Regions from separate parts of the Mycobacterium sp. DBP42 genome, predicted to be linked through region 2. Evidence: riboswitches for the same ligand, from Rfam matches in the RefSeq annotation. Region 2 holds a riboswitch; each other region holds the start of a gene.

Region 1 (9,396 bases), on a different contig from region 2:
GGGGAACAACGAATTGATGTGCCCCTCACCGCCCATGCCCAGCAGGTGCACATCGAACTGGCCGGGCAGCTGCTGTTCGTACGCGGCGGCGGCATCGTCTATGGCATCGCCGAATTCGCCGTCACTGGTCGCCATTCGATGCACATTCCCCGGCGGGATGTTGATGCCTTCCAGCAGCGCGTCGTGGGCCTGCTGATCGTTGCGTTCGGCGTCGCCCTGGGGGACGAAGCGGTCGTCACCCCAGTACAGCCGCACATTGGACCATTCGATCTCGGCGCCGGCCACGTGACGCAGCAAGGCGATCCCGACGGTGCCGCCGGTGAGCACGATGTCCGCGCCGCCGCGGGTGGCGATCGCCGAGGTGATCGCCCCGACCAGCCGTGCTCCCGCCGCAGCCGCCAATTCTTCTGCGCCGGCGTAGGTCTCGATGATGCGCTCAGACATAAGTCACCTTGTCGATGCCCTGGAGGGCGTCGTAGTAGATTTCGTCGGGGTCGAGACGGCGCAGATCCTCGGCCAGGCACTCCTTTGCCTCGCGGCGGGCCAGCGGCACCAGCGCATCCGGCTTGCCGGTGCGGCTCAATGTGGCGGTGACACCTGTCTGCGGTCGAACCAGGCTCACGGTCTCGCTCGGCCGGGTGAGTTCGACCTTCAATTCGCCGACCGCGCGGGTCACCGGTCCGTCGATCCGGCTCGCCAGCCAGCCGGCCAGGATGTCGAGCGCCGGTTCGTCCCCCAGCCCGGACACCAGCGCCGAGGTGATGGGTTCGTACGGTGGCTGATCGATCGCCGCGGCCAGCAACGCGCGCCAGTAGGTGACGCGGCTCCAGGCCAGGTCGGTGTCACCGGCGGTATAGCCGTTGAGCCGGCTCTTGATGCAGGCGAGGGGATCAATACCGTTGGTGGCATCGGTGATCCGGCGAATTGCCAACTTGCCCAGCGGGTCCTGAGCCGGCACCGCGGGTGCGAGATCGGGCCACCAGGTCACCACCGGCGTATCGGGGAGCAGAAACGGCGTCACCACGCTGCTGGCATGGTTGGCCAGCGGGCCCGACAACCGCAGTACCACGACCTCGTTGGCGCCGGCGTCGCGGCCCACCCGCAACTGGGCGTCCAGCCGCGCCTCGGTGGTCAACCTGTCGCCGGGAATGACCACGATCACGCGACAGGGATGCTCACGGCTGGCCGCGTTGGCCGCATCGATCGACTCCTCGAGCATCGCTTCGGAATCGGTGGAGATCACCAGCGTCAGCACCCGGCCGAGGGTGATCGCGCCGCCCTCTTCACGCATCGCGACGATCTTCTTGTTGATCGCGCCGGTATTGGTGTCGGGCAGATCGACAATCACGGTCGCCTCCATTCCCGCCCGGACCGGCGCAGCATCTCGAACGCGGAGTCAGGACCCCACGTCCCGGACTCGTACGGATCGGGCTTACCGTGCGTGGCCCAGTACTCCAACGCGGGATCCAGTATCTTCCAAGACAATTCAACCTCGGCGTTGACCGGGAACAGCGATGGCTCACCCAGCAGCACGTCGAGGATGAGACGCTCGTAGGCTTCCGGTGACTCCTCGGCGAAGGCCGAGCCGTAGGAGAAGTCCATGCTGACATCTCGGACTTCCATGATGTGCCCCGGAACCTTCGAACCGAACCGCAGGGTGATTCCCTCGTCCGGCTGGACCCGGATCACCAGGGCGTTCTGGCCGAGCTCATCGGTCATCGTGGCGTCGAAGGGTAGATGCGGTGCGCGCTTGAACACCAAGGCGATCTCGGTGACCCTGCGGCCCAAGCGTTTTCCGGTACGCAGATAGAACGGCACGCCGGCCCAGCGGCGGGTGTCCACTTCCAGGGTGATGGCTGCGAACGTCTCGGTGGTGGAGGTCTTGGAGAAACCTTCTTCGTCCAACAGTCCGACGACCTTCTCGCCACCCTGCCAGCCGCCGACGTACTGCCCGCGGGAGGTGGTCTCGTCCAGCGGCTCGGCAAGCCGGGTCGCCGAGAGCACCTTGATCTTCTCGGCCTGTAGTTCAGCGGGGGAGAAGCTCACCGGCTCTTCCATCGCCGTAAGGGCCAGCAACTGCAGCAGGTGGTTCTGGATGACATCACGCGCAGCGCCGACCCCGTCGTAGTAGCCGCCGCGCCCGCCGAGTCCGATGTCCTCGGCCATCGTGATCTGCACGCTGTCGACGTAATGCGAGTTCAACACCGGCTCGAACAGCTCGTTGGCGAAGCGCAGCGCCAGGATGTTCTGGACCGTCTCCTTGCCCAGGTAGTGGTCGATGCGGAACACCGATGACTCCGGGAACACACTGTTGACGACGCCGTTGAGCTCCTCGGCGCTCTTGAGGTCGTGGCCGAACGGCTTCTCGATGACCACCCGGCTCCAGCTGCCCTCCGGCTTGTCCGCCAGCCCAGATTTGGACAATTGCTCGCACACCTGGGGGAACGACTTCGGGGGGATGGACAGATAGAAGGCGTGATTGCCGCTGGTGCCGCGCTCGACATCGAGTTTGTGCAGGGTGTCTTTGAGGTGCTCGAACGAGGCGTCATCATCGAAAGTGCCCTGCACGAACCGGAATCCCTCGGCCAAGCGGTCCCAGACCTCCTGGCGGAAAGGGGTGCGCGCGTGCTGCTTGACCGCGTCGTAGACGATCTTGCCGAAATCCTCGTCGGCCCAGTCGCGGCGGGCGAAACCGACCAACGCGAAGCTGGGCGGTAACAGGCCGCGGTTGGCCAGGTCGTAGATGGCCGGCATCAGCTTTTTGCGGGCCAGGTCTCCGGTCACGCCGAAGATCACCACCGCGCACGGCCCCGCGATGCGGGGCATGCGCTTGTCGCGCTTGTCCCGCAGCGGGTTACGCCAGGCGGTCGTGTCGGCGCTGGCCGCGCTCATCGCTGCCCCCGGCTCTTCGCGCAGGCGCTCATCGCGTGGCGGCGTCGAGTTGGCCCTGTGTCGCGTCGAGCAGTTCCTGCCACGACTTCTCGAATTTCTGGACGCCCTCGTCCTCAAGCACCTTGAACACATCGACGAGGTCGATCCCGATGGCGCTGAGCTTGTCGAAGGTCTCTTGCGATGCCGCGGCGGTCCCGCTGATGGTGTTGCCGGTGATCTCGCCGTGATCGGCAACCGCCTCGAGCGTCTTCTCCGGCAACGTGTTCACCGTATGCGGCGCAACCAACTCGGTGACGTAGAGCGTGTCCGAGTACTCCGGATTCTTGACGCCGGTGGACGCCCACAGCACGCGTTGCACCCGGGCGCCGTCGGCCTTGAGTGCGGCGAAACGTTGCCCGCCGAAGACTTCTTCGTACGCCGCGTAGGCCAGGCGGGAGTTGGCCACACCGGCCTTTCCGCGCAGCGCCAGCGCCTCATCCGATCCGATCTTTTCCAGCCGGCCGTCGATTTCGGTGTCCACCCGGGAAACGAAGAACGAGGCGACCGAGTGGATCTTGGACAGATCGTGTCCGGCTTCCTTGGCAGCCTCCAGCCCGGCCAGATACGCGTCCATCACCGCGCGGTGCCGCTCTACCGAGAAGATCAGGGTGACGTTGACCGAGATGCCTTCGGCGATCACCGCGGTGATCGCGGGCAGGCCCGCCAGCGTCGCGGGAATCTTGATCAACAGGTTGGGCCGGTCGACGATCTTCCACAGCTCGATCGCCTGCAGGATCGTCTTGTCGGTGTCGTGGGCCAGCCGCGGGTCGACCTCGATCGACACCCGGCCGTCGATGCCGTCGGAGGCCTCGTACTGCTTGGCCAGCACGTCACAGGCGTTGCGGACGTCGTCGGTGGTGACGGTGCGGACGGTGGCGTCGACGTCGGCGCCCCGCTCGGCGAGTTCCTTGACCTGGGCGTCGTAGGCGGTGCCCTTCGACAGCGCCGCTTGGAAGATCGACGGGTTGGTGGTCACCCCCACGACACTGCGGGTGTCGATCAAGTTCTGCAGGTTGCCGGTCTGCAGCCGCTCCCGCGACAGATCGTCGAGCCAGACGGATACACCCGCGGCACTCAGCGCCGCGAGATTCGGGTTCTGAGTCATGTTCGCCTTCTCCTGCCAGTCGTCCTGATTAGTTGTCCAGGGATCGTTCCGCCGCGGCCGCCACGGCCTCGGGGGTGAAGCCGAACTCACGGAACAGCGTCTTGTCGTCGGCCGAGGCGCCGTAGTGCTCGATCGACACGATCTCGCCGGTGTCCCCGACCAGCTTGTACCAACTCTGCGCCACGGCGGCCTCGACCGCCACCCGGGCCGAAACCGCAGGCGGCAGCACCGAATCGCGGTACTCCTGAGGCTGCGATTCGAACCACTCGACGCACGGCATCGACACCACGCTCGCGTTGATGTCCTTGTCCGCCAACAGCTTCTGCGCTGCGACGGCCAACTGGAGCTCGGAACCGGTGGCGATGATCACCACGTCGGGGTTCTCATCCGGGGTGCCGCCGAGCACGTAGCCACCGCGGGCCACGCCCTCGGCGCTGGTGCCTTCGATCACGGGGACGCCCTGGCGGGTCAGGATCAGCCCGACCGGGCCGGTGCTGGCGGTGCGCTCCAGGATGGTCTTCCACGCGTAGGAGGTCTCGTTCGGGTCGCCGGGGCGCACCACCGACAGGTTCGGGATCGCGCGCAGCGCCGCCAGATGCTCGATCGGCTGGTGCGTGGGACCGTCCTCGCCGAGGCCGATCGAATCGTGCGTCCAGACGTAGATCGGGTCGATGTTCATCAACGAGGCCAAACGCACGGCCGGCCGCATGTAATCCGAGAACTGCAGGAACGTGCCACCGTACGGCCGGGTTGGGCCGTGCAGCACGATGCCGGACAGGATCGCGGCCATCGCATGCTCACGGATGCCGAAGTGCAGGGTGCGGCCGTACCAGGTCGCATTCCAGTCCTCGGTCGAGATCGACGGCGGCCCAAAGGAGTTCGCGCCCTTGATCGTGGTGTTGTTGCTGCCGGCGAGGTCAGCCGAACCGCCCCACAGTTCGGGCAGCGTCTGACCGACGGCGGCCAGCACGGCACCGGAGGCGGCACGGGTGGCCACCGGCTTGGACTCGAGCTCCCAGTGCGGCAGGTCGGCATCCCAGCCTTCGGGCAGCTCACGCGCCTGCAGCCGGTCCAGCAACGCCTTGCGCTCCGGCTCCCGCTTGGCCCAGGCGTCGAAGCTCAGCTGCCACTCGTCGTGCACCTTCTTGCCGCGAGCCACCAGCTCACGGGTGTGGGTGATGACGTCGTCGCGCACTTCGAAGCTCTTGTCGGGGTCGAAGCCGAGGATCTTCTTGGTGGCCGCCACCTCGTCGGCTCCCAGTGCCGAGCCGTGCACCCCGCCGGTGTTCATCTTGTTCGGGGCCGGGTAGCCGATGATCGTGCGCAGCGCGATGAACGACGGCTTGTCGGTGACCTTCTTGGCCTCGGCGATCGCCGCCTCGATTCCGGCGACGTTCTCGCCGCCCTCGACCTCCTGCACGTGCCAGCCGTAAGCGCGGTAGCGCGCGGGCACATCCTCGCTCAACGCGATGTCGGTGTTGTGCTCGATGGAGATCTTGTTGTCGTCCCAGAACACGATGAGGTTGCCGAGCTGCTGGGTACCTGCGAGCGACGAGGCTTCGCTGGTGACACCTTCCTCGATGTCGCCGTCAGAGGCGACCACATAGATGTAGTGGTCGAACGGGCTCTCGCCCGGCGCGGTGTCGGGGTCGAACAGTCCGCGCTCGTAGCGAGCGGCCATGGCCATGCCGACCGCCGAGGCCAGCCCCTGGCCCAGCGGACCGGTGGTGATCTCCACACCCTTGGTGTGGTGGTACTCGGGGTGTCCCGGGGTGAGCGAGCCCCAGGTGCGCAGGGCCTCGATGTCGGCCAGCTCCAGGCCGAACCCGCCGAGGTAGAGCTGCAGGTAGAGGGTCAGGCTGGAATGCCCGCAGGACAGTACGAAGCGGTCGCGACCGATCCATTCGGTGTCGCTGGGATCGTGGCGCAGCTGCCGCTGGAACAACGTGTAGGCGAGGGGAGCCAGGCTCATCGCGGTACCCGGGTGGCCGTTGCCGACCTTCTGCACCGCGTCAGCCGCGAGCACCCGGACGGTGTCGACGGCAACGCTGTCGAGCTCGGTCCAGTCATCTGGGTGGTTGGGCTGGGTGAGAGCGGTGATCTCTTCGGCGGTGGTCACTAAGCTCACTTCCTCGTCTTCTATCTGCTGGCATGTGCTCGCAGTTGCCATGCTGCTACGACAAACACCCTAGTGGGGCGGACTCATCCGATGCAGACTGGTTCTCGCACCGATACCCGGTCGTTTACCCGTAGTTGCCCCGGAACAGACCCTGCGGTGCCGAGGCATTCGGGCGGCGGTCTACCATCGTGTGTAGTAGAAGCCGCGTGACGCCACCCGAGGAGTTATTTGCGTGAGCATTCGCGAGCGCCGGCTCATCAATGGGGCGCCGAGCCGAATACGGACCACGTTCCTGTCGTATCTGGCATTGACCAAGCCGCGCGTGATCGAGTTGTTGCTGGTCACCACCATTCCAGCGATGCTGTTCGCGGACCGCGGCACGATTGACCCGCTGCTGATCCTCAACACCCTGATCGGCGGTGGGCTCGCGGCGGCCGGCGCCAACACGCTCAACTGCGTGGCTGACGCCGACATCGACAAGGTGATGAAGCGGACCGCGCGCCGACCGCTGGCCAAGGCTTCGGTGCCTACCCGCCACGCCCTGATCTTCGGGCTCGTGCTCTCGGTCACGTCCTTCTGCTGGCTGTGGTGGACCTCGAACCTGCTGTCCGGGTTACTGGCCGTTGCCACGATCGCGTTCTACGTCTTCGTCTACACGTTGCTGCTCAAACGCCGCACCTCGCAAAACGTGGTGTGGGGCGGCGCGGCCGGTTGCATGCCGGTGATGATCGGCTGGTCCGCGGTGACCGGCACGATCCAGTGGCAAGCGTTGGTGATGTTCCTGATCATCTTCTTCTGGACACCGCCGCACACCTGGGCACTGGCCATGCGATACAAGGACGACTACAAGGCGGCCGGGGTGCCGATGTTGCCCGCGGTGGCCACCGAGCGCGAGGTTACCCGCCAGATCCTGATCTACACCTGGCTGACAGTGCTCACCACGCTGGTGCTGGCGCTGGCCACCGGATGGCTCTACGGCGCGGTGGCCCTGCTGGCGGGCGCGTGGTTCCTGGTGATGGCGCACCAGCTGTACTCCGGGGTCAAGCGCGGCGAGCCGGTGAAGCCGCTGCGGTTGTTCCTGCAGTCGAACAACTACCTGGCCGTGGTGTTCTGCGCGCTGGCCATCGATTCGGCGCTGGCCCTGCCGACGATCTTCGGTCACTGAGCCCGCACCGGACCGTGGGCTAGGGTATCCACGATCCATAACGCGATGGGACCCAGGAAACCGGTGTGAATCCGGTGCGGTCCCGCCACTGTGACCGGACCGCGAACCTCGATGCATCCAACGGGGTAGCTCAGTCCGGGAGCCACGACACTGACCCATCGCGGACAACATCCACGGAGCGCGGACTCCCGGGAGGTATTCGTGAGCGGTCAGTTCATCGCGCGCCGGAAAATGTTGGGCGGAATCCTGGCCACCGCCGCGGCATCGGTGGTGGGCGTCGGGTGCGGACGGGCCGAATCAGGCAGTGGGGTCGGGGCCGTCACGGTCACCGATCTCGCCGGTGCGACCGTGCAGTTGCCGCGGCCGGCCCGGCGGGTGGTGACCATCCCGAAGCCGGCCGCGTCGATGATGGTGGCCGTCAACGGCGGACCCGAGGTTCTGGTCGGCATGAACGCCGCCTCGCGTTCTGCGATCGAGGACAGTTTCATCGGCGCGGCGTATCCGGGGCTGCTGACGGTTCCCACCGACGTGGCAGGCGCCGAGTTCGCACCGAACGTGGAGAGCGTGCTGGCGCTGGACCCGGATGTGGTGATCCAGTGGGGCGACCGTGGCCCTGGCATCGTTGAACCATTGCAGAATGCCGGGTTGACCGTGGCGCAGCTGCGTTACGGAACCCAGCAGGATCTCGAGGACGCGGTTGCGCTCTACGGCGAACTGCTCGGCAAGCCGGAGCGGGCCGCGGCACTGATCGGTTGGATGCGCGATCGAATGCGGTTGTTGCGCAGTGAGATTCCGGTGCCCGATGCCAGCTCGACGCGGCCATCGGTGCTGTACCTGCGGGGCGCCGCCGACACGCTGGATGTGGGCGGCCGGGCGTCCTACAACCACTTCGTCACCGAACTCGTCGGTGCCCGCAATCCCGCTGTGGAGATCGACGCCGACGAGGCCCCCATCGACACCGAGCAGCTGCTGAGGTGGGATCCCGACATCGTCCTGCTGGGCAACTTCGGTCCGAAGCTGCCCGCAGATCTTTACCGTGACCCGGCGCTGGCGAGCCTGCGGGCCGTGGCGCAACGTCGGATCTACAAGGTGCCGTTGGGCGGATACCGGTGGGATCCCCCGAGCCAGGAATCACCTTTGATGTGGCAGTGGTTGGCCGGAGTGGTCCACGGGACCGGGGCACCCGGCCTGCGCGCCGAAGTGGCCAGGCAGTACGCGCTCTGGTACGGCACCGAACCCACCGATGCGCAAATCGGCGAGATCCTCTACTCCACAGCCAATTCCGACTCCAGTGACTATGTTGACTTCGGCCGCTGAGCGCTCGGCCGTATCCAGCGTCCGTACCGCGTATCTCGTCATTCCGGTGGGTGTCGTGCTGGTGGCCGTCATCGCGCTTGCCGTGGGCAGGTACTCGGTCGCGCCGGATCAGGTCGTGCGGATTCTGCTCGGTCGGCTGCTGCCGCTCGAGCAGACCTGGACTGCGGCCGAGGATGCTGTCGTGCTCAACGTCCGGCTGCCCCGCGTGTTGTTGGCCATTCTGGTCGGCGCGGGACTCGCCGGCTGCGGGGCCGCGCTACAAGCGGTGTTCGGCAATCCGCTGGTCAGCCCACAGATCCTCGGCGTCTCGTCCGGCGCATCATTCGGGGGTGCGCTCGCCATCGTCCTGAGCCTTGGCTCGGCTGCCCTGGTACTGGGTTCGTTCGGGTTCGGGATGGCCGCACTGGTGGCGGTCTTCGCCGTCAGTCGAACTCGAGGACCGACCCCACCGCTGGCGATCGTGTTGTCGGGCATTGTGGTCGGAGCGTTCTTCACGGCGTTGGTGTCGTTCATGACCTACCTCGCTGATCCGTACGGCGAACTGCAATCGCTGGTCTTCTGGTTGCTGGGCAGCCTGGCCACCGCCACTTACGCGAAGGTCGTCATCGCCGGGGTGCCGGTACTGCTCGGCGGCGCCGTCATCTACGCATTGCGCTGGCGGATCAACGTGCTTTCGCTGGGCGACGAGGACGCTGTGACACTGGGATTGCATCCCGGCCGGCTGCGCTGGCTGATTTTCACCGCTGTCGCGGCGATCGT
Region 2 (9,396 bases):
GACCGATGGCATTCACGGCGATCGACATCGCGTAGTTCTGCTGGATCACGTCCACCGCCCGACCACCGAGCGCCCGCACATCGATCAGTCGCCGCAGATCATCGCTGGCCAATGCCACATCCGCGGTCTCGACCGCGACATCGGTGCCACCGAGGCCCATCGCGATGCCGATGTCGGCCGCGGCAAGTGCGGGTGCGTCGTTGACCCCGTCGCCGATGACCGCGACGGTGTGACCCTCGCCGTGTAGTTCTCGCACCACTGAGAGCTTGTCCTCAGGCATCACCTCGGCGCGCCATTCGGTGATCCCGAGCTCATCGGCGACGGCGGCCGCAGCATCGGGATGATCACCGGTCAGCATCACCATCCGGCGGATACCGTTGGCACGCAACGTCTGCAGCACCGCGAGGGCTTCGGGCCGAATTTCGTCCCGCAACCCGATGAGGCCGACGAGTTTTCCGTCGACGGCCAGCAACAGGGGTGTCTCGGCACTCCGGCGAAGCTTGTCCACCCATTCCGACGCCCGCTTCGTCACGCGGACCTTCTCTTGCGCCAGCAGCGACGGACTGCCGAGCAGCAGTGTCCGCCCGTCGGCCCGGGTGCGCATACCCAGCCCGACGAGCACCTCACACTCCTGGTGGGGCGGTATCTCGATGTGTCGTTCCTTGGTCGATCTCAGTACGGCCTCGGCCAGCGGATGACGGGCATGGATCTCCGAGCTGGCTGCGTAGGCCAGGACCTGTTCGGGCTCCCAGTCCTTGTGGAAGGCAACCACATTGGTGACGATCGGGCGGCCGACGGTAAGCGTGCCGGTCTTGTCGAACACCATCGCGTCGACCCGGCCGGCCTCCTCGAGGTGTGAGCCGCCCTTGATCAGGATGCCGCGCCGGGCCCCGTTGCCGATGGCTGCGCTGATCGCCGTCGGCGTCGCCAGACCGACCGCGCAGGGGCAGGCCACCAGCAGCATCGTCATCGCACGACGCACGTCGCGGGTGACCACCAAGGTCAGCGCCGACAACAGGAAGGATGCAGGTACGAAGCGGCGCGAAAAGTTCTCGCCGACAGTCTGAATGGGGGCCCGATGCTGCTGGGCCTCCTCGACGCGGCTGATGATCCGGCCGATCGTGGTGTGACTTCCGACCGCCTCCGCGGTGATCACCAACCTGCCGCGGACAACCACCGAACCCGCATAGACCTTGCTCCCGATCGTTGCCGCCACCGGCAGGTTCTCACCGGTGATCGCCGACTGGTCGACGATGGCCTCTCCGTCGCTCACGACTCCGTCGACCGCGATCGCCACCTGCTCGTGGACCACCACCTCGTCCCCGACCCGGAGTCCGTCGATCGGCACCTCGACCTCGGTGCCATCGGCCAGCCGCAACCACACCGTGTCTTGAGTGCCCTGTAACAAGTTGGCGATCGCCCGGCGGGTGCGGCGCAAGGTCAGATCTTGCAGATACTCACCGATGTTGAGCAACCACAAGACCGTGAGCGCCACGACGTTTTCCCGGAGGACGAGACTGGCCACCGTGGCGGCCGAGACCAGAACGTCAGTGCCCGCACTGCGGTTTCCGGCCAGAGTCCGCAACGCGCCACGCAAGAACGGATAGCCGGTCACGATCGTCGCTCCGGTCGCGAACATCCGGCTCGTCGGCCCGAGCAATGGCGGCCTGGCGAAGACGTATCGCCGCACCCCCAGCAGCGCCAGCGCCAGAGCGCCGAGCGTCATTCGCAGGATGTCGCCGTTGTGGATGTCCGCCGATCGGGGCGTTCGAACCGGGACCAGGTGCCGGGCCACCTCGGCGGCCGTCGATATCGCCGCGATCACCTCGTCCCGGTCGCAACGTTTCGGCGAGTACCACACCACCACCGACGCCGTCCGCGGATAGGCGTGGACCGCCCGCACCCCCGGCACCTGGTCGACCGCGTCCTCGATGGCAACCGCGCGCACGGCATCACCGCGGAACCACGGCGCATGCACGCGCATCCGCCCCGCAGCGTCGGATACGACCGCGAGCGTGCTCACGTGCTCAGTGGTCGTGCGAATGGCCGGCGTCGGCAACGGCTGGTGGCGGCACTTCCTCGCCGACCCGCTCCCGGGCCTCGGCCATCACGTCGGCGACTTTCAGCCGGGCCGCCTCAGCGCCTTCCTCGGCTTTTCGCGCACCCCGCAATGCCCACGCGGTCGTGGTCACCGCAGCTTCCCGAACCGGCGCTTTCGCGACCGCCTTGCGCAAACCTTCGTACGCCGCGGCCCCAACAGCACCGGTGACGACCGTTGTCGCTGCCTTTGCCAGCAAGCCATGCCACACCATCTGCCCAGCCTAGCCCCACCGATTGAAAATGATAGTCATTCGCATCCCGCCCGGCTGAGCCCCAACCGTGGCTGGCATCATGGCCGCCGTGGCCATGACATCGGCAGCATTGCGCCGGCGGCCGACATCGATGCAGGTGCTGGTGGTCGGCATCATCGCATTGGCCCTGGCGGGCAACGCCATGCGCAGCTTCGTCGATGGCACGCCCGATGTCGCGACGGCCGCGACGGCCGCGACGGTGTTCTGCGGGGTGTTCGTGCAGGCGCTGCCTTTCTTGGCGCTCGGCGTGATCATCAGCGGACTCATCGCTGTGTTCGCCACACCGGACCGCCTGGCCAGATGGCTGCCGCAGCGCACCGGCGCCGCCATTGTGACCGCGGGTATCGGTGGTGCGGCCCTACCCGGGTGCGAATGCGGGTCGGTTCCGGTGGCGCGCAGGCTCTTCGGGGATGGGACTCGCGACGACGCCGTCGGCGCGGCGGCCCTGACCTTCATGCTCGCCGCACCGGCGATCAACCCTGTGGTCCTGGTGGCGACGGCCGTCGCCTTCCCCGGCCACCCGCAGATGGTGGCTGCCCGCTGTGTGGCATCGCTGTGCACCGCGCTGATCATGGGGCTCGCGTGGGCCCGGTTCGGCCGCCCGGAATGGATCACCCGCCGACTGCCGCGGCCGCATCACAGTGACGGTTCGAAGTGGCTGGTGTTCACCGAAGCGGCCCGTCACGACTTCCTGTCCGCCTGCTCATATCTGGTTGTCGGGGCCGCGGCCGCGGCAGCCCTGCACGTAGTCGTCCCGGGCTGGGTGTACGAGCATCTGGCCGGCCAGTTGATCCTCGGCGTGATCACGATGGCCGTGCTGGCCGTGGTGCTCGCATTGTGCTCGGAGGCCGACGCTTTCGTGGCAGCCAGCCTCACCATGCTGCCGCTGCTGCCGCGGCTGGTGTTCCTGGTGGTCGGCCCCGCGGTGGACATCAAGCTGTTCGCCATGCAGGCCGGCATGTTCGGCCGGGCGTTCGCCGTCCGCTTCGCACCCGCGACGTTCCTGGTTGCCACCATGGTGGCGACCGGTGTCGGACTACTGATCCTGGGACCGCAGTGAGCCGGGAAACCGAGAACGCCCTGCTACTGCTGATCGGGGTCAGCACCGCGATCATCACCGTGACCGGCGCCTTCACCCGGTACGTCAAACCGTCCCTGCTCCCGTACCTGGCTGCCACGTCGGTGCTGCTGATCGGGCTCGCCCTGGCATCGATCGTCGCCGACATCCGCCACGGCGGCGGCGAGGAACACGCCCACCACGACCACGCCCACCGCCGGGGCACAACCTGGCTGCTGCTCGTACCGATCGCCCTCCTGGCGTTCGTCGTGCCACCGGCGATCCGCCCTCAGGCCGCCTCGGTGTCCGAGGTGTCCACCGATGTGCTGCGGCGCGCGTTTCCGCCGCTGCCCGACGGCCGGGCTCCGGAAATCTCACTGCCCGACGTGCTTACCCGGATCGCGCAAGACAGCGCGGGCACCCTCGATGGCCGCACCGTGACCGTCTCCGGGTTCACGATGCGTGACGGTGACCGCACAGATCTGGCCCGCGTGGTGATCATCTGTTGCGCCGCCGACGCCCAACTCGCCCGTATCCACCTCGCCGGGCCGGCCGCCGCCCAGCTGGCCGGATATCCGGAGAACACCTGGATCAAAGTCGAGGGCACGATCCCTGCGGGACAAAGCGATTCGAGCAGAGGCAGCATTCCGACGATGACGGCACTGAGCGCCGTGCGCACCGACCCGCCGAAGCAGCCCTACGCCTAGCCTCGTGGCCTCGTCAGCGCGCAGTCACCACAGTTCGACCCGCCTGGCACCCGGTAGTACAGGCAGCAACTGCGGCGACGAAAGGTCAGGCCGGCCAACTCCCCCGTCCCCGCGAGCTCCCCGGTGGTCAAGAGGGTTTCGGTGAGATCGCGGGCCTCGTCGCGCAATTCCGGCCGGATCCGGGACAGCTCGTGGGCCGCGGCGACCAACGCCGCCGCGGCATTGCCGTACAGCAGTCGCGGCGACATCTTGACCCGCAGTCCGGCCGCCAGCGGCTCGAGGTGGTCGGTGATCACCCGCTGGTACAACTGCAGTGGCAGTGGGCCCTCGACAGGAGCGCCCACCGGGCCAGGCAACCGGAGATCGGTACGGGAGGCATGACGCTGCAGGTCGGTGAGATCGGGAAGTACCCGGTACACCAGCGCACCGGCCAGCAGCGGTGACCAAAGCCGTGAAGCATGGCTGAACTGGACCAGAGAGGCACCGATGCGCAGATCCGGCGTGCCGTACCCGGCGCTGGTCTTGGCGACGAGATCGGCGCAACCCTCGTCATAACAGCGCTGCACCGGAACCCAGCCGGCCGGATTCCCACCCACGGTGATCGCGAAAAACCCTCCGTATGAGGTGATCTCGGCAAGCTGGGTCTCGATGTTCACAGCCGGGCCACCGCTCTGGGGGCGACGGTGACGCGTGGCCTGCCGGTATCGGCATCGGCATCGATCCGGGCCTCGACGCCATACACGTCGCCGAGCAGATCGACGGTGAGAACCTGCCCGGGCTCGCCCACCGTGACCAGCCGGCCCTTGTCGAGGACACAGATCCGATCGCAATACGCCGCGGCGAGGTTCAGGTCATGCAAAGCGGCGACCACCGTGGCGCCGGTATCCCTCAGCAACTGCAGAGCCTCGTGCTGGTGCCGCAGGTCCAGGTGGTTGGTCGGTTCGTCGAGCACGATCACACCGGTGCGTTGCGCCAGGGCACGGGCGATGAGCACCCGTTGCTTCTGTCCTCCCGACAGCCGGCTGTAGTCGGCGCCGCTCAGCTCGGCGATGTCCAGTGCGGCCAGCGCCGCGTCGATGATCTCGACGTCCTCGGAGTTGTCGGCCTCGAACGATCGTTTGTACGGTGTGCGACCCATCGCCACCATGTCGAACACGGTGAGCTCGAAATCGCCGGTGGCTTCCTGCAATACCGCCGCGACCCGACGGGCGGCCCGCTTTCCCGGCAGCGTCCAGATGTCGGCGTCGCCGACCAGGACGCGTCCGGCACTGGGCCGCTGAGCCCGGTACAGCGTGCGCAGCAGGGTGGTTTTGCCCGCTCCGTTGGGGCCGACCACGGCCAGCATCTCCCCCGAACCGACCGACAACGAGACATCGGTGATCAAGGACTTGGCGCGCACGGACACCGAGACCGACTCGAACGAAACTGGCGTCATGCCTGTGCCTTCCGCCGCATCAACCATAGGAAGAACGGTCCGCCGACGAGCGCGGTGAGAATCCCGACCGGCAGTTCCTCGGGTGCGGCCACGGTACGGGCCACGATGTCGCAGAGTACGAGAAACGCCGCGCCCAGCAATACGACGGCGGGCAACGCCCTGCGGTGATCGGCGCCGACCACCAGACGCACCACGTGCGGCATGATCAGCCCGACAAAGCCGATGGTGCCGCTAACCGCCACCATCGCCCCCACCATCAGGGCCACGACGACGAACATCGCCGCCCGGAACCGGTGCACCTCCAGCCCGAGCGACGCGGCCGCCTCTTCACCGGTGTAGAGCAGGTTCAGCGGTCTGCTGGCCGCCAAAAGCACCAGAACACCGACGAATACGGCCAGCGCAGGAATCCAGACCATGCGCCAGGTGGTTCCGCCCAGGCCTCCGAGCATCCACCGGACGGCCGACTGCGCCTTGTGTGGATCATCGGAGGTGACGATCACCAGGCTGGCCAATGCCGACAGCACCTCGGCCACCGCGACGCCGGCCAAGATGAGCCGCACCGTGGTCATCCGCCCGCCCGAACGGGCCAAGAAGTACACCGCGACGAGCGCGAGGAACCCTCCGACGAAAGCCGCCAGCGGCAAGGTGACCACCTGGAGTGCGCCCGCGCCGAGAACCAGTATCGCGACCGCCCCGACCGATGCTCCCGAGGAGACGCCCAGCAGCATGGGGTCGGCGAGCGGGTTGCGCACCACTGCCTGCAGGGCCATGCCGCAGGCCGCCAGGCCCGCACCGACCACCGCACCCAGCACCACCCGGGGCAGCCGGGCGTCGATCACGATCGACTCGCGCACCGCGGGCCAGCTCTGTTCGGCCAGTACCGGGTGGATGGCGTGCACGACGATGGCCCAGACCTGCTGCGGCGGGATCGACACCGACCCGGCCGCGACGCCGGCGGTCATCGACGCCAACAGCAGTGCCACGAGCGATGCGATGACCAAGCGGTAGCGGGTCACCAGAACCGGTCCGGGTGCAGCTGCCTGGCCAGGGCGTCCACCGCCTGACCGACCCGCACCCCGACCACGACCGAGGACAACGGAAGGACCGCGAACCGCTGCTGTTGCACTGCCGGAACATGCTGCAGCAGAGGATGTTCGGTCAGGAATCGCTTCTTGTCCGCGACGGGTTGATCGCCGTAGTCGTAGATCAAGATGGCTTCGGGTGCGCGTTCGGCGAACTGCTCGAACGACACGTCGCCCCACACCTTGGGAACATCGGCAAACAGGTTGACTGCACCGGCCGCCTCGATCATCAAGTTGCCGATGCCCTTGCCGCCAGAGGTGAAAACCGTCGCCTCACCGCTGTCATAGACGGCCACCCGAACCGGTCGGACTCCGCGCACCTTGTCGCCGGACAGCGCGAGCTCGCGGTGCAGCTTCTCGATCTGCCGCTCGGCGCGGTCCTGGACACCGAAGATCGTTCCGACGTCGCGGATTTCGTCATCCACGGTCGTCAGGCTGACCGGGTGGTCCAGGCAGTCCTCGATGTTGAGCCGGGTGGGAATCCCGGCATCGGCCAGCCGTTGCCTGCCGCGCCCCTCCTTTTCGTCGAAGGCACTTTCCCACCCGCCGTAGACGAAATCGGGTTCCACGGCCAGCAGGGATTCATAGGACGGGTACTCCTCGGCCAGCACCGGCACGCTGTCGTACGCAGCCTGATACTCGGGCAGGATGCGGTCATCGAGATAAGACGTACCGACCATGGAGTTTTCCAGGCCGAGCGCCAGTAGCGTCTCGATCGCATGCTGGTTGAGGGCCACCGCCCTGGCCGGCGGACGGTCATAGGTCGTCGTCACACCGCAGTTGTCGACGGTCACCGGATATCCGGCCGCTGCCGCATCGGTGTCGGGTGCGGGGGTCGAGGCGCATCCCGATACCAGTAGCACCGACGCCAGACCGGCGAACAACCAACGAACAGCCATGGGCGCACCCATCCTCTCCGGGGAGATCCGCCCCAGTACGTGCGAGGTGGCGACTGCGGTGCGTATCTGGCTCTCGTGGATCAACTGATGCCGATCCATCGATCACAGTGGCGGGACCGCGCCGGATTCACACCGGCTTCCACGATCCGCAGTCGCTCTATCACCGTCGATGGTAAATCAAGCCGGGCCGACCACCGGCAACAGCGCCATCTCCCTGGCGTTCTTGATCGCGGTGGCGACCTGGCGCTGCTGCTGCGGGGTCAGTCCGGTGACCCGGCGGGACCTGATCTTGCCCCGCTCGCTGATGAAGGTGCGAAGCAGCTGGACATCCTTGTAGTCGACTTCGGTGATGCCCAGGGCGGCCAGCTGGTTACGCCGAGGCTTCTTCAATTCCGTTGCCGGCGGACGTTTCCGCGCGTTCTTCCGGGTCTTGGTCGCCATCACCAACTCGACTTCCGCACGCCGGGAAGCTCTCCCCGGTGGGCAAGTTCGCGCACCCGCACCCGCGACAGGCCGAACTTGCGCAGATGCCCGCGCGGCCGGCCGTCGACCGAATCTCGATTCCGCAGCCGCACCGGGCTCGAATCGCGCGGCAGCCGCTGCAGCGCCGAGACCGCCGCGGCCTTCTGCTCACGCGTGCCGGCCGGGTTGCGGATGGTCTCTTTGAGCTCGGCCCGCCGTTCGGCATAGCGCGCCACCAGCTCACGGCGCCGATCGTTCTTGACGATCTTGGATTTCTTCGCCATCAGCGCTCCTCGCGGAAGTCGACGTGCTTGCGGATCACCGGGTCGTACTTGCGCAGCACGATGCGGTCGGGATCGTTGCGGCGGTTCTTGCGGGTGACGTAGGTGTAGCCGGTCCCGGCCGTCGACTTCAGTTTCACGATCGGGCGAACCTCGGTACTGGCCATCAGATCTTCTCCCCTGCGCTACGAAGCCGTGCCACCACGGCTTCGATGCCGTCGCGGTCGATCACCTTGATTCCCTTGGCGCTCACCCGAAGTCGGATCCGGCGCCCTTCCGACGGCAGGTAGTACGTCTTGTTCTGGATGTTCGGATTCCAGCGCCTGCGATTTCGCTTGTGCGAATGCGACACCGTGTTGCCGAACCCGGGCGAGCGCCCGGTGACCTGGCAATGGGCCGACATTGAATCTCCTCACTCGTGGGGTAGCCTGGCTTAAGCGTAATGATAATCATTTTCAATAGCTAGTTGGGAGGCCAGGTGCGCACCCCTGTTGTGCTGGTCGCCGGTCAGGGCGACGTCGAAGGTGTGGCCGATCAGTTGAGCCGCTGTCCGGGGACCGTGCTGGTCCGTCATACCTACGACGGGCAGGTGGTGCTGAGGAACGTCACCGATCAGAACGGCTCGTCGGAGATGGCCCTCGAGCTGGCGCACGGCTGCGTGACCTGCACAGTGCGCGACGACCTGCTGATCCTGCTGCGGCGGCTGCACCGGCGCAGCGATGTCACCCGCATCGTCGTGGCCCTGATGGGCTGGCTCGAACCCGAACCGGTGTGCTGGGCCATCGAGAACATCCACGTGCAGGTGGGGCCGGGCTACATCGATGGGCCCGCCGCCCGCGACGTCAGCATCGCGGCGGTCACCACCTGCATCGACACCCAGGACTGGCTGCGGCAAGCGGTTGGCGACGACGAGCTGGGCGACGGCCGCACTGTCGCCCAGGTGGTGGTCGGCCAGGCCGAGTTCGCCGATGCGCTGGTGCTGACCGAGCCCGAGGCCACCACCCTGTCCGTGCTGCGCCGGCTCGCGCCCCGAGCCCGCATCACCGTCGGCACCCAACGCGTCGAGACGGCGCTGGCACACCTGGACCCCGGGACCCGGCGTGGCCGCGTCGGCTCACCGCA
Region 3 (9,396 bases), on a different contig from region 2:
GTCCGTCCACGTCGCGGTGCCGACCATGCGGTCCGCCAGGCCCAGCGAAAGCAGTATCTCGGTGGAACCTTGGTTCAGCGAGACAGCACGCCGCGGCGGCGCACCGATCACCACTTCCCGGCCGCAATTCCGCACCGTCAGTGGGTATCCGGGCGATTCGGCCGGATCCGGGACCGCGTGGGTGGACTGAGCGCATCCCACCAACGACCACGCGCTCACCACCCCGACCATCAGGCGGGCCGCGCGGTTCACCGGGCCAACCCGAAGGCCTTGAGACCGGCCGCCAATTTCACCACCGCGTCGACCTCGCGGATCCCGGGATCCAGTTCGGACCCGCTCAGCACGACGTAGCGCTTGTTTCGCACCGCGGTCATGTTCCTGGTCACCGGATTCGACTCCAGGAATGTCATTTTCGACTCCAGTGCGTCCCCGTCGACACGCCTTCGGTTCAAGTCGGCCAGTACCAACACGTCGGGGTCGCGGTCGGCCAGCGCCTCCCAGCTGACCTCCGGCCAGTCCTCGCGGGTATCGGCGAAGACGTTGGTGACGCCGAGTTCGCCGGCATACAGTCCCGGCGCCGAGCAGCAGCCCGCGAGATACGGCGTCCGCAGTCCCGAGAACCAGAACGCCACACTGACATCCGGCTCGGTGGTGGACGGAATGTCGTCGAGCCGCCGGGTGAGCCGGTCGATGAGGTCCTGGCCGCGCTGTTGCACATCGAAGATCTGGGCGAGTTCGCGTATCTCCCGATACAGGGCATCGAGCATCAGCGGTTCGGTGCGGGTGACGGTCTCACCGTCGACACTCGCGCCCGTACACACCGAAGGCGATTGGTACGTAGGGATTCCCAGCTGAGCGAACCGGCTGCGGTCGGCGACCACGGCTGAGGTGTAGGTGTGTGCGCTGGCCGAGGTGACCAGGTCCGGCTCGGCTGCCAGGACCGTCTCCAGTCCAGGATCGTTGTCTGCGAGCCGGGGCACGGTGGCGTTGTCCGCCGCGAGTTCGGGAAGCACCGGATCGAACCACGTCGAGGTGCCGACCATCCGATCGGCCAGCCCGAGCGACAGCAGGATTTCGGTCGACGCCTGGTACAGCGAGACCGCCCGCCGCGGCGGTCCCTCGAAAGTGACGTTCACACCGCAGTTCTCGATGGTGAGCGGATAGCTGGTCGAGTCAGCTGCGGAAGCTTCACCGGCCGTCTGCCCTGCCGCAGACTCTCGATGACCGCAGGCCACCGTGACCGACAACGCGACAGACAACAGGGACAACAGTGCGGTGAGCACGCGCACGGTCAAACTTCCTTTGATCCAGGGCCCAATCGCGGAGCCGTCAACGGTCATTCCGACCCCAGGTGATCGGACTCGAGGCGATGCCTCATACCGTTGCGCGTCAGTTCCGGCTTTTCACCGGATTCCCCTGTTGGTCGGCATTCGCACTGTAACAGCCGCGACGCAGCGTGATTGCCCGCGCTCGACAGCGGGCATCCCTAGGCCATGACCGCGCTACCACCAGATCCCGACCCAGCCGAGACACCGGATCTGCAACCCGGCGGTGGCGTCGCGCCCGGCGCCACCCCACCGGACTCGGCGCAAACCTCGGGACTGGGCGAACCAGAACCGCGGCCCAGGCACAAGTACACCCCCACTTCGGTCACCGCGATCGCCGGTTTGGTGCTGCTGATCGCGGTGTTCGTCGCGGTAGGCGTCCTGCTCATCATGAAGATGACCGGGGTCTTCGGATAGCCGGGCGACAGATCAGCGCGGCGCCCGCCACATTGCCGTCATGATCGGTCCACCGTCGGGAAGGACGATCTCCCCGGTGACCTCGAACCCGAAACGCAGGTAGTAGGGGATGTTGTCGGGGTTGCTCGACTCCAGGTAGGCCGGGGCGTGTTCGGCGTCCACCCGATCGAGGCGCGATTGCATCAGGGCATGTCCGAAACCGCCGCCGCGCACCGTCGGATCGCTGCCGATCACGGCCAGATACCAGTGCGGTTCCTCGGGATGGTGCTGCTTCATGAGCTCGACGACCTGTTGGCCCCGTCGCGTGTCGCGGCCGAACGCACGCACCATCGAGGGCAGCATCCGCAGTTCTTCGCCGGCAGTCTGCTTCCAACAGCCGGGCCCGTCCCACAAGGCGGCCGCGCCGATCTCGCCATCCCGGCCGGCCACCTCGGCACCGCCGCCGGCAAGGAAGTGGTGACGCGTGATCGCTGCGAACATCCGCGGCAGACCTTTGGCCCGGCGGGCATCGTCAGCCAGGATCCACGACATCACCGGGTCATGATGGAAGGCCCGCCCCAGGACGGCGGCAAGCCGCGCCACGTCGGACTTGTTCGGGGGACGGACGTCAACGGCAGCCACACGCCCACCATCGCACAAGATTTGTGGTTTCGGTGCTCAGGAGGCCAGCGGTCAACGCCCCTGGGTGATGTAGGCCTGCAGCTGTTCCTGCTCAGCCTCGAGTTCTTCCATCCGGGTCTTGACGATGTCGCCGATGCTGACGATGCCGGCCAGCCGCCCACCGTCGAGCACGGGAATGTGACGCACCCGGTTCTCGGTCATCAGAGCACTGAGGTGATCCACGGTGTCGCGCGGCGTACAGGTTGCCACCACCGTCGTCATGATCTCCGACACCGGTTGGGCAAGCAGGCTGCTGCCCCGTTCATGCAGATTGCGCACCACATCACGCTCCGAGACGATGCCGGCCAGCCCGCCGGGCCCGATCACCACCATGGCACCGATGTTCAGCTCGGTCAGCCCGGCCAACAGCTCCGTCACGGTAGTCTCCGGCGAAATCGTCACCACCGCCGCGCCCTTGTTTTTCAGCACGTCCGCGATTCGCATCGGCAACCTCCGATCGTGATCCACCTCACACCAGGCTAGGTCGGTGGCGGTCAGTAAGAAAGAAGCCACGCCTGATTGAGCCGGAACGGAGTAGGAATGAGGTCATGATCGAGGTCACGCTGCTCGGCACCGGTAGCCCGATTCCTGATCCGGAGCGGGCCGGACCGTCGACCCTGGCGCGCGCAGGCGACCAGATGTTTCTGATCGACTGCGGCCGCGGGGTGCTGCAGCGCCTGGCCGCGGTCGGCGCGGGTGCCAACCAGCTCAGCGCATTGCTGCTGACCCACCTGCACAGCGATCACATCGCCGACCTGGGCGATGTGATCATCACCCGCTGGGTGAGCACATTCACCCCGGATACACCGCCCCTGCCGATCATCGGCCCGCCCGGGACCGCGGAGGTGGTCGACGCGACGTTGCGCGCGTTCGGCCATGACATCGGCTACCGCATCGCCCACCACGCCGACCTCACCGGTCCACCACAGGTGGACGTTCGTGAATACACCGACGGGATGGTGTGGGATCACGACGGCGTGCAGATCCGTGTCGCCCCCACCGATCATCAGCCGGTGACCCCGACGATCGCGTTCCGATTCGAACACGGCGGGGCCTCGGTGGTGGCAGCCGGCGACACCGTGCCATGTCCCAGCTTGGACGCCCTGGCCAACGGCGCAGGAGCCTTGGTGCACACCGTGATTCGCAAAGACCTGATCGAACTTCTTCCCCAGCAACGGATCCGCGACATCTGCGACTATCACTCCTCGGTGCAGGAGGCGGCGGCCACCGCCGCGCGGGCCGGCGTCGGGATCCTGATCCTCACCCACTATGTGCCCGGCATCGCCGCGGGCACCGAGGACGACTGGCGGGCGCTGGCCGCCTCGATATTCGACCGCCAGATCGAACTGGGCGACGACCTGCACCGGGTCCAGGTTCACCCCGGGGTGTGCACCCGATCGCGCAGCTGATCAGCCGCCTCCGCAACACAGTTCAGGTCGACCTCACCCCACGGGCGGCCGCGGGCGATCACCACGACGTGCTGGATGCCCAGGGACGACAACGCGCGACATCGCTCGACGAGTGCGCCGGAGCGCTCGCCGTCGTCAAGCGCGGTGGTCACGGTCCGCTCGATCTGGTCGGCCGGCCGGCCGACATCGGCGCAGTGCCGGTCGAGCACCTCGAGCTGGCGGCGGACGGCGCGGCCACCGTCAGGAATGTCGAAAAGGTTGCAGGCGTCGCCGTATTGCGCGACCAGACGCAACGTGCGGCGCTCGCCGGTGCCACCGATCAGCACCGGAGGATGCGGGGCCGTGACGGGACGGGGACTGCCCACCGGTCGCTGCAGTGTCAAATATCGACCCACGAAAGAAGTTTCATCGCCGCACCACATGTGCTGGGCCAGCCGCAACAGCTCGGTCATCCGCTCGAACCGTTCCGCGGTGCCCGGCAGGAACAATCCCATCGCGCTCGCTTCCGCCGAGTTGTAGCCGGCGCCCAGCCCGAGCCAGGCGCGGCCGCCGGAGAGAACATCGAGCGTCGTCACGGCCTTGATCAACAACGCGGGCGCGCGGAAGGTGGCCGCACTCACCATGGTGCCCAACCGAATTCGGCTCGTCGCCGCCGCGAGGTGCCCGAGCGCGGTGTAGGCCTCCAGCATCGGTTCGTCGATGGCACTGGCGGGATCGGCCTGAACGAGGTGATCCGGGACCCACAGGGTGTCGACGGCGGTACCGTCGAGAAAACCTGCGAGTGAGGCCAACCGCTGGTGAATCTGCTCCGGCCACGAATAATTCGTGACGCTCACGCTGAGCTTCATGACCGGTTCCGAGCGGCGGGGCGCGCCGGGAGCAGGGCGCCGGCGACGATGAGCCAGATGAATCCGGTGAACCGGGCGATCGGCAGGATCACCGCCGCTTCCGGCCAGATCAGCACGCACGTGGCCAGTTCGGCCAACACCGCGATGGCCAGCCCGGTCCAGGCCACCGGCCGCGGCAACAGTCCGAGGATGAGGCCGGGCACCGCGATCCCGGCAAGTAGCAACCCGAGCGCGACGATGTGGCCGACGCCGCCGGTGAGGAACGCCAGGTAGTACAACGCCCGGATCAGACCGTGGTCGACGACCACCTCGGCCCGCGACATCGTCCAGCAGATCAACCCGGACAACGCCAACGATCCGGCCGCCAGGATGCCGCCGGCCAGCGCGATCGTCGCACCGGGCGCTGTCACCCCGAGCTGGCGCAGCCTGGTGCTGACGGTCGCGGCGTAGATCGCCAGTGGCACCGATGCGGCGAATGTGCCCACCGCGGTGGCCTGTACCGCGAGGTGCCGGTCCTGGATGTAGGCAACCACCGCGGCGGCCTCACCGTATGGCACCGGCATCACCCCACCGAGGGCAACTCCGACGGCGAGGCCGACCAGCAGCAGCGTCAGGGATACCGCCACCACCGGGGCCAAGGGCGGCCCGCCCTGCCTTCCGGCGGCCCGGTCGGCGCGAATTCGATCTGCGGTTGAATCATTCATAGTTTGAACGATATGCCCGACGGCCGCCGAACTCAACCTCGTGAATGTTTTGACTTTTGAACGATTTCTCCGTGATACGGTTTGACCGTGGAGAACGGACGGTCCGACACCGTGGCATTTCTGTTGGCACAGCTCGGCCACCGGGCCGCGACGCAGTTCGCCGAGCAGATGGCGACCCTCGAGCTCACCCCGCCGCATGCCGGAATCCTGCGTGCCATCGGCGCTCAACCGGGGCTCAGCCAGCAGTCCCTGAGCACCCAGCTGAGCCTGTTGCCGAGTCGCGTCGTCAGTTATGTCGACGATCTGGAGGACCGCGGCTACGTCGAGCGGCGCCGCAACCCCGACGACCGCCGTCTGCACGCGTTGTTCCTCAGCACGGCAGGCAAAAAGGCGCTGCGCCGCATCGGCGAGCTTGCGCGCCGGCACGATGACGGCATGACCGCAGGGCTCGACGCCAGACAACGCGACGAGCTACGCGCCCTGCTGGAGAAGCTCGCCGACCGTCAGGGGCTGACACCGCACGTCCACCCCGGCTTCCGCAACCTGGGGCGCCCGGCGGGCCGCGTCAAGCCAGTCGGGTGACCTCCACGACCACGTCGAGATCGGTCGATCCCTCGCCCGAATAGATTCCCTTGAGCGGGGCCACATCCGAGTAGTCCCGGCCCACTCCGACACTGACGTACTGCTCGTTGATCTCGGCGTCATTGGTCGGGTCGTAGTGCCACCAGCCGCCGGTCCACGCCTGGATCCAGGCGTGGCTCTGCCCGTCGATGGTGTCCCCGACCGCAGCCTCGCGCGTCGGATGCAGATATCCCGACACGTAACGAGCTGGAATCCCCATGGACCGCAGCATGATCAACGACAGGTGGGCGAAGTCCTGGCACACCCCCTTGCCCTCCCGCAGGGCATCCAGACCCGAGGAGTGCACGCCCGTGGTACCCGGCACGTAGTCGAGTTCGCTACGCACCCACTGTGCCACCGCCCCGACCGCCTCGAACGGGTCGTGTTCCTTGGCGATCCGCCGGCCCACGCGCGCGATCCGCTTGCTGTCCGGGGTGTAGTGGGTCGAGCTGAGCACCTCATAGAACCGGTCGATCACCGCCTCGGTACCAAGATCATCCCAACCGACCAGTTCCTCGGGTTTTTCCGCGACGTCGGTCTCGACCACCGAGGACCCCGAGACCTCCAACTCGGTGTGCGGAGCATGCAGGTCGAACGCTGTGACCGCCGTACCCCAATAGTCGACATAGCGATACGACCTGGTGGCCGGGATGGTCTCCACCCGGTTGAGGATCACGTTCTGACGTGAATCAGAACGCGGGGTCAGTCGGGCCTCGTTGAACGACGCGGTCACCGCCGACTTGTAGGCGTATCCCGTGGAGTGCACCACCCGTAGCCGCCACATCAAACCTCGCCCTCCTCGATCACGACCGCGTCCCCGTGCCCGGCATCGGTCCAGGCCACCCACGGGGCTGAGTGGAAGTACTGCAGCGCCAACGCTTCTCCGACATCACGGCAGGTTTTCTGCAACCCCGCCAGTCGGCCATCCAGGGATTCGAGAAGCGCGCCAGGCTGCAGAAACTCCAGCTCACTGCGGGCCCGCCCGAGTAGGCGCTGCGCCTCTGCGGTGGCTCCCAACCGGCTGTGCGGCCGGTTGAGCAACTCATCGAGACTGTGTTCGGCCAACCGCAGCGAGTAGAAGACCGACCGCGGGAACAACCGGTCCAGCAACATGAACTCGACCACCCGACCGGCGTCGAGTGCGCCGCGGTAGGTGCGCAGGTACGTGTCGTGAGCGCCGGCCGAGCGCAACAACGTGACCCAGGCCGGCGACGAACCGCTGTCCCCCACCCGCGACAACAGCAGGCGGACCGTCATGTCGACCCGTTCGATCGCGCGGCCGAGCACCATGAACCGGTAGCCGTCGTCGCGGCTCAAGGTCGAGTCGGCCAGCCCGGCGAACATCGCCGCGCGCCCCTCGACGTAGGACAGGAACTCGTGCGGGCCCAGACGTTTGGCGGCACGCTCGCGCTCGGCCAGCGCGTTGTAGGTGGTGTTGAGGCATTCCCAGATCTCTGTCGAGGTGACTTCGCGTGCACCGCGGGCGTTCTCACGCGCGGACGAGATCGAGTCGACGATCGAGTTGCCGCTGCTGTCCCGGCTGAACGCCACGATGTCGGTCAACGACCAGACGTCCAGGGGCTGCCCTGGCGGCTCGATACCGAGCACCCGCAGCAGCGTCCGGGACGCGACATCCGGGTCGACGCTGGAATCCTCCAGCAACTGATGCACCGTAACGTCGAGGATGCGTGCGGTGTCGTCGGCACGTTCCACATAGCGTCCGATCCAGTACAGCGACTCGGCATTGCGTGCCAGCATCTACTCCCACCCCCCCTATTGCTGTTGTTGGGACGACGAACCATCAGGGGCGCCATTGCTTTTCGGCCCCTCGGCGGATTTGGGCAGCGACCGCACCACCTCGGCTGCGGCCAGCTCGCGGTCGGCCGCCGACGTCCGCGACGCCAGCACCCAGGTGTCCTTCGAACCGCCGCCCTGGCTGGAGTTGACCACCAACGACCCTTCCGGCAGCGCCACCCGGGTCAGCCCGCCGGGCAGCACCCAGACGTCGTTGCCATCGTTGACCGCGAACGGGCGCAGATCCACGTGCCGAGGTGCCAGCTTGGTGTCGATCTGAGTGGGCACCGTGGACAGCTGCATCACCGGCTGCGCGATCCAGCCGCGCGGGTCGGCGCGGATCTTCTTGGCGATCGCCCCCAACTCCTTCTCCGAGGCGTCCGGCCCGAACACGATGCCGTAGCCACCCGAACCCTCGACCGGTTTGACGACCAATTCATCGATCCGGTCGAGCACTTCCTCGCGTTCGGCGTCCAGCCAGCAGCGGTAGGTGTCGACGTTGGCCAGGACCGGTTTCTCGCCCAGGTAGTACTCGATGATCGTCGGCACATAGGTGTAGACGAGCTTGTCGTCACCGACCCCGTTTCCCACTGCGCTGGAGATCACCACGTTCCCGGCGCGGGCGGCGTTGAGCAGCCCGGCGACCCCGAGCACCGAGTCCGGGCGGAACTGCATCGGGTCCAGGAACGCGTCATCGATGCGGCGGTAGATGACGTCCACCTGACGCTCGCCTTCGGTGGTGCGCATGTAAACGGCGTTGTCGCGGCAGAACAGGTCGCGGCCCTCGACCAGTTCGACGCCCATCTGCCGGGCCAGCAGCGAGTGCTCGAAGTAGGCCGAGTTGTAGACCCCGGGTGTGAGCACGACGACGGTGGGGTCGGCCACGTTTGTGGGCGCGGCGTTGCGCAGCGCGCGCAGCAGGTGCGCGGAGTAGTCGCCGACGGCACGCACCCGATGGGTGGCGAACAGGTTCGGGAAGACCCGCGCCATGGTGCGCCGGTTCTCCATGACATAGGACACCCCCGACGGCGATCGCAGGTTGTCCTCGAGCACCCGGAAGTCGCCCTTGTCGTCGCGGATCAGGTCGATACCGGCGACGTGGATCCGCACCCCGTTGGGCGGGACGATGCCGGCAGCCTCGCGGTGGAAGTGCTCACACGACGTCACCAACCGGCGCGGGATCACACCGTCACGCAGGATCTCCTGCTCGCCGTAGATGTCGTCGAGGTACATCTCCAGCGCTTTGACCCGCTGGGTGATGCCGCGCTCGAGCCGGGACCATTCGGCCGCAGAGATCACCCGCGGCACCAGATCGAGCGGAAACGGGCGCTCCTGACCGGACAGCGAGAACGTGATGCCCTGATCGATGAAGGCCCGGCCCAGCGCTTCCGAGCGCGACTGCAGCTCGGAGGCATCCGACGGAGCAAGCTCGGCGAAGATGCCCTTGTACGGGCCGCGGACGTTGCCGGCGGCGTCGAACATCTCGTCGAAGGCCTCCGAATATCTGCCCAGCCGGTTGTAGCCGTCGAAGACACCCTGGTGTTTCGCGCGCCGAGCGGTAGCGGCACGTTGACCAGCCGGCTTCGACCCGTTCGAGTCGGCCCCTTGCGTACGGACA

The links. Region 2 has a riboswitch for cobalamin ahead of E0T84_RS01945 (ABC transporter substrate-binding protein). Riboswitches for the same ligand answer to the same signal wherever they lie in the genome.
Region 1: linked by a shared signal. The riboswitch ahead of E0T84_RS02670 (ABC transporter substrate-binding protein) and the one ahead of E0T84_RS01945 (ABC transporter substrate-binding protein) in region 2 are both predicted to bind cobalamin.
Region 3: linked by a shared signal. The riboswitch ahead of E0T84_RS11195 (ABC transporter substrate-binding protein) and the one ahead of E0T84_RS01945 (ABC transporter substrate-binding protein) in region 2 are both predicted to bind cobalamin.

The regions. Positions count from the first base shown of each region.
Region 1 is NZ_VCMY01000002.1:29,766-39,161, forward strand. Features, by position in the region: gene pgl (6-phosphogluconolactonase) at 1-444, opposite strand, end outside; gene opcA (glucose-6-phosphate dehydrogenase assembly protein OpcA) at 437-1,348, opposite strand; gene zwf (glucose-6-phosphate dehydrogenase) at 1,345-2,892, opposite strand; gene tal (transaldolase) at 2,921-4,036, opposite strand; gene tkt (transketolase) at 4,065-6,155, opposite strand; gene E0T84_RS02665 (heme o synthase) at 6,388-7,320, shown strand; cobalamin riboswitch at 7,326-7,494, shown strand; gene E0T84_RS02670 (ABC transporter substrate-binding protein) at 7,522-8,637, shown strand; gene E0T84_RS02675 (iron ABC transporter permease) at 8,618-9,396, shown strand, end outside.
Region 2 is NZ_VCMY01000001.1:381,360-390,755, reverse strand. Features, by position in the region: gene E0T84_RS01980 (cation-translocating P-type ATPase) at 1-1,984, opposite strand, end outside; gene E0T84_RS01975 (DUF1490 family protein) at 2,028-2,312, opposite strand; gene E0T84_RS01970 (permease) at 2,392-3,411, shown strand; gene E0T84_RS01965 (TIGR03943 family protein) at 3,408-4,115, shown strand; gene E0T84_RS01960 ((2Fe-2S)-binding protein) at 4,112-4,771, opposite strand; gene E0T84_RS01955 (ABC transporter ATP-binding protein) at 4,768-5,550, opposite strand; gene E0T84_RS01950 (iron ABC transporter permease) at 5,547-6,566, opposite strand; gene E0T84_RS01945 (ABC transporter substrate-binding protein) at 6,563-7,531, opposite strand; cobalamin riboswitch at 7,571-7,714, opposite strand; gene rpsR (30S ribosomal protein S18) at 7,709-7,972, opposite strand; gene rpsN (30S ribosomal protein S14) at 7,972-8,277, opposite strand; gene rpmG (50S ribosomal protein L33) at 8,277-8,441, opposite strand; gene rpmB (50S ribosomal protein L28) at 8,441-8,677, opposite strand; gene mrf (ribosome hibernation factor-recruiting GTPase MRF) at 8,753-9,396, shown strand, end outside.
Region 3 is NZ_VCMY01000008.1:54,139-63,534, reverse strand. Features, by position in the region: gene E0T84_RS11200 (ABC transporter substrate-binding protein) at 1-231, opposite strand, end outside; gene E0T84_RS11195 (ABC transporter substrate-binding protein) at 249-1,283, opposite strand; cobalamin riboswitch at 1,329-1,461, opposite strand; gene E0T84_RS11190 (DUF6480 family protein) at 1,494-1,742, shown strand; gene E0T84_RS11185 (GNAT family N-acetyltransferase) at 1,755-2,363, opposite strand; gene E0T84_RS11180 (CBS domain-containing protein) at 2,415-2,846, opposite strand; gene E0T84_RS11175 (ribonuclease Z) at 2,951-3,811, shown strand; gene E0T84_RS11170 (TIGR03560 family F420-dependent LLM class oxidoreductase) at 3,778-4,647, opposite strand; gene E0T84_RS11165 (hypothetical protein) at 4,656-5,363, opposite strand; gene E0T84_RS11160 (MarR family winged helix-turn-helix transcriptional regulator) at 5,451-5,945, shown strand; gene E0T84_RS11155 (transglutaminase family protein) at 5,929-6,768, opposite strand; gene E0T84_RS11150 (alpha-E domain-containing protein) at 6,768-7,742, opposite strand; gene E0T84_RS11145 (circularly permuted type 2 ATP-grasp protein) at 7,758-9,396, opposite strand, start outside.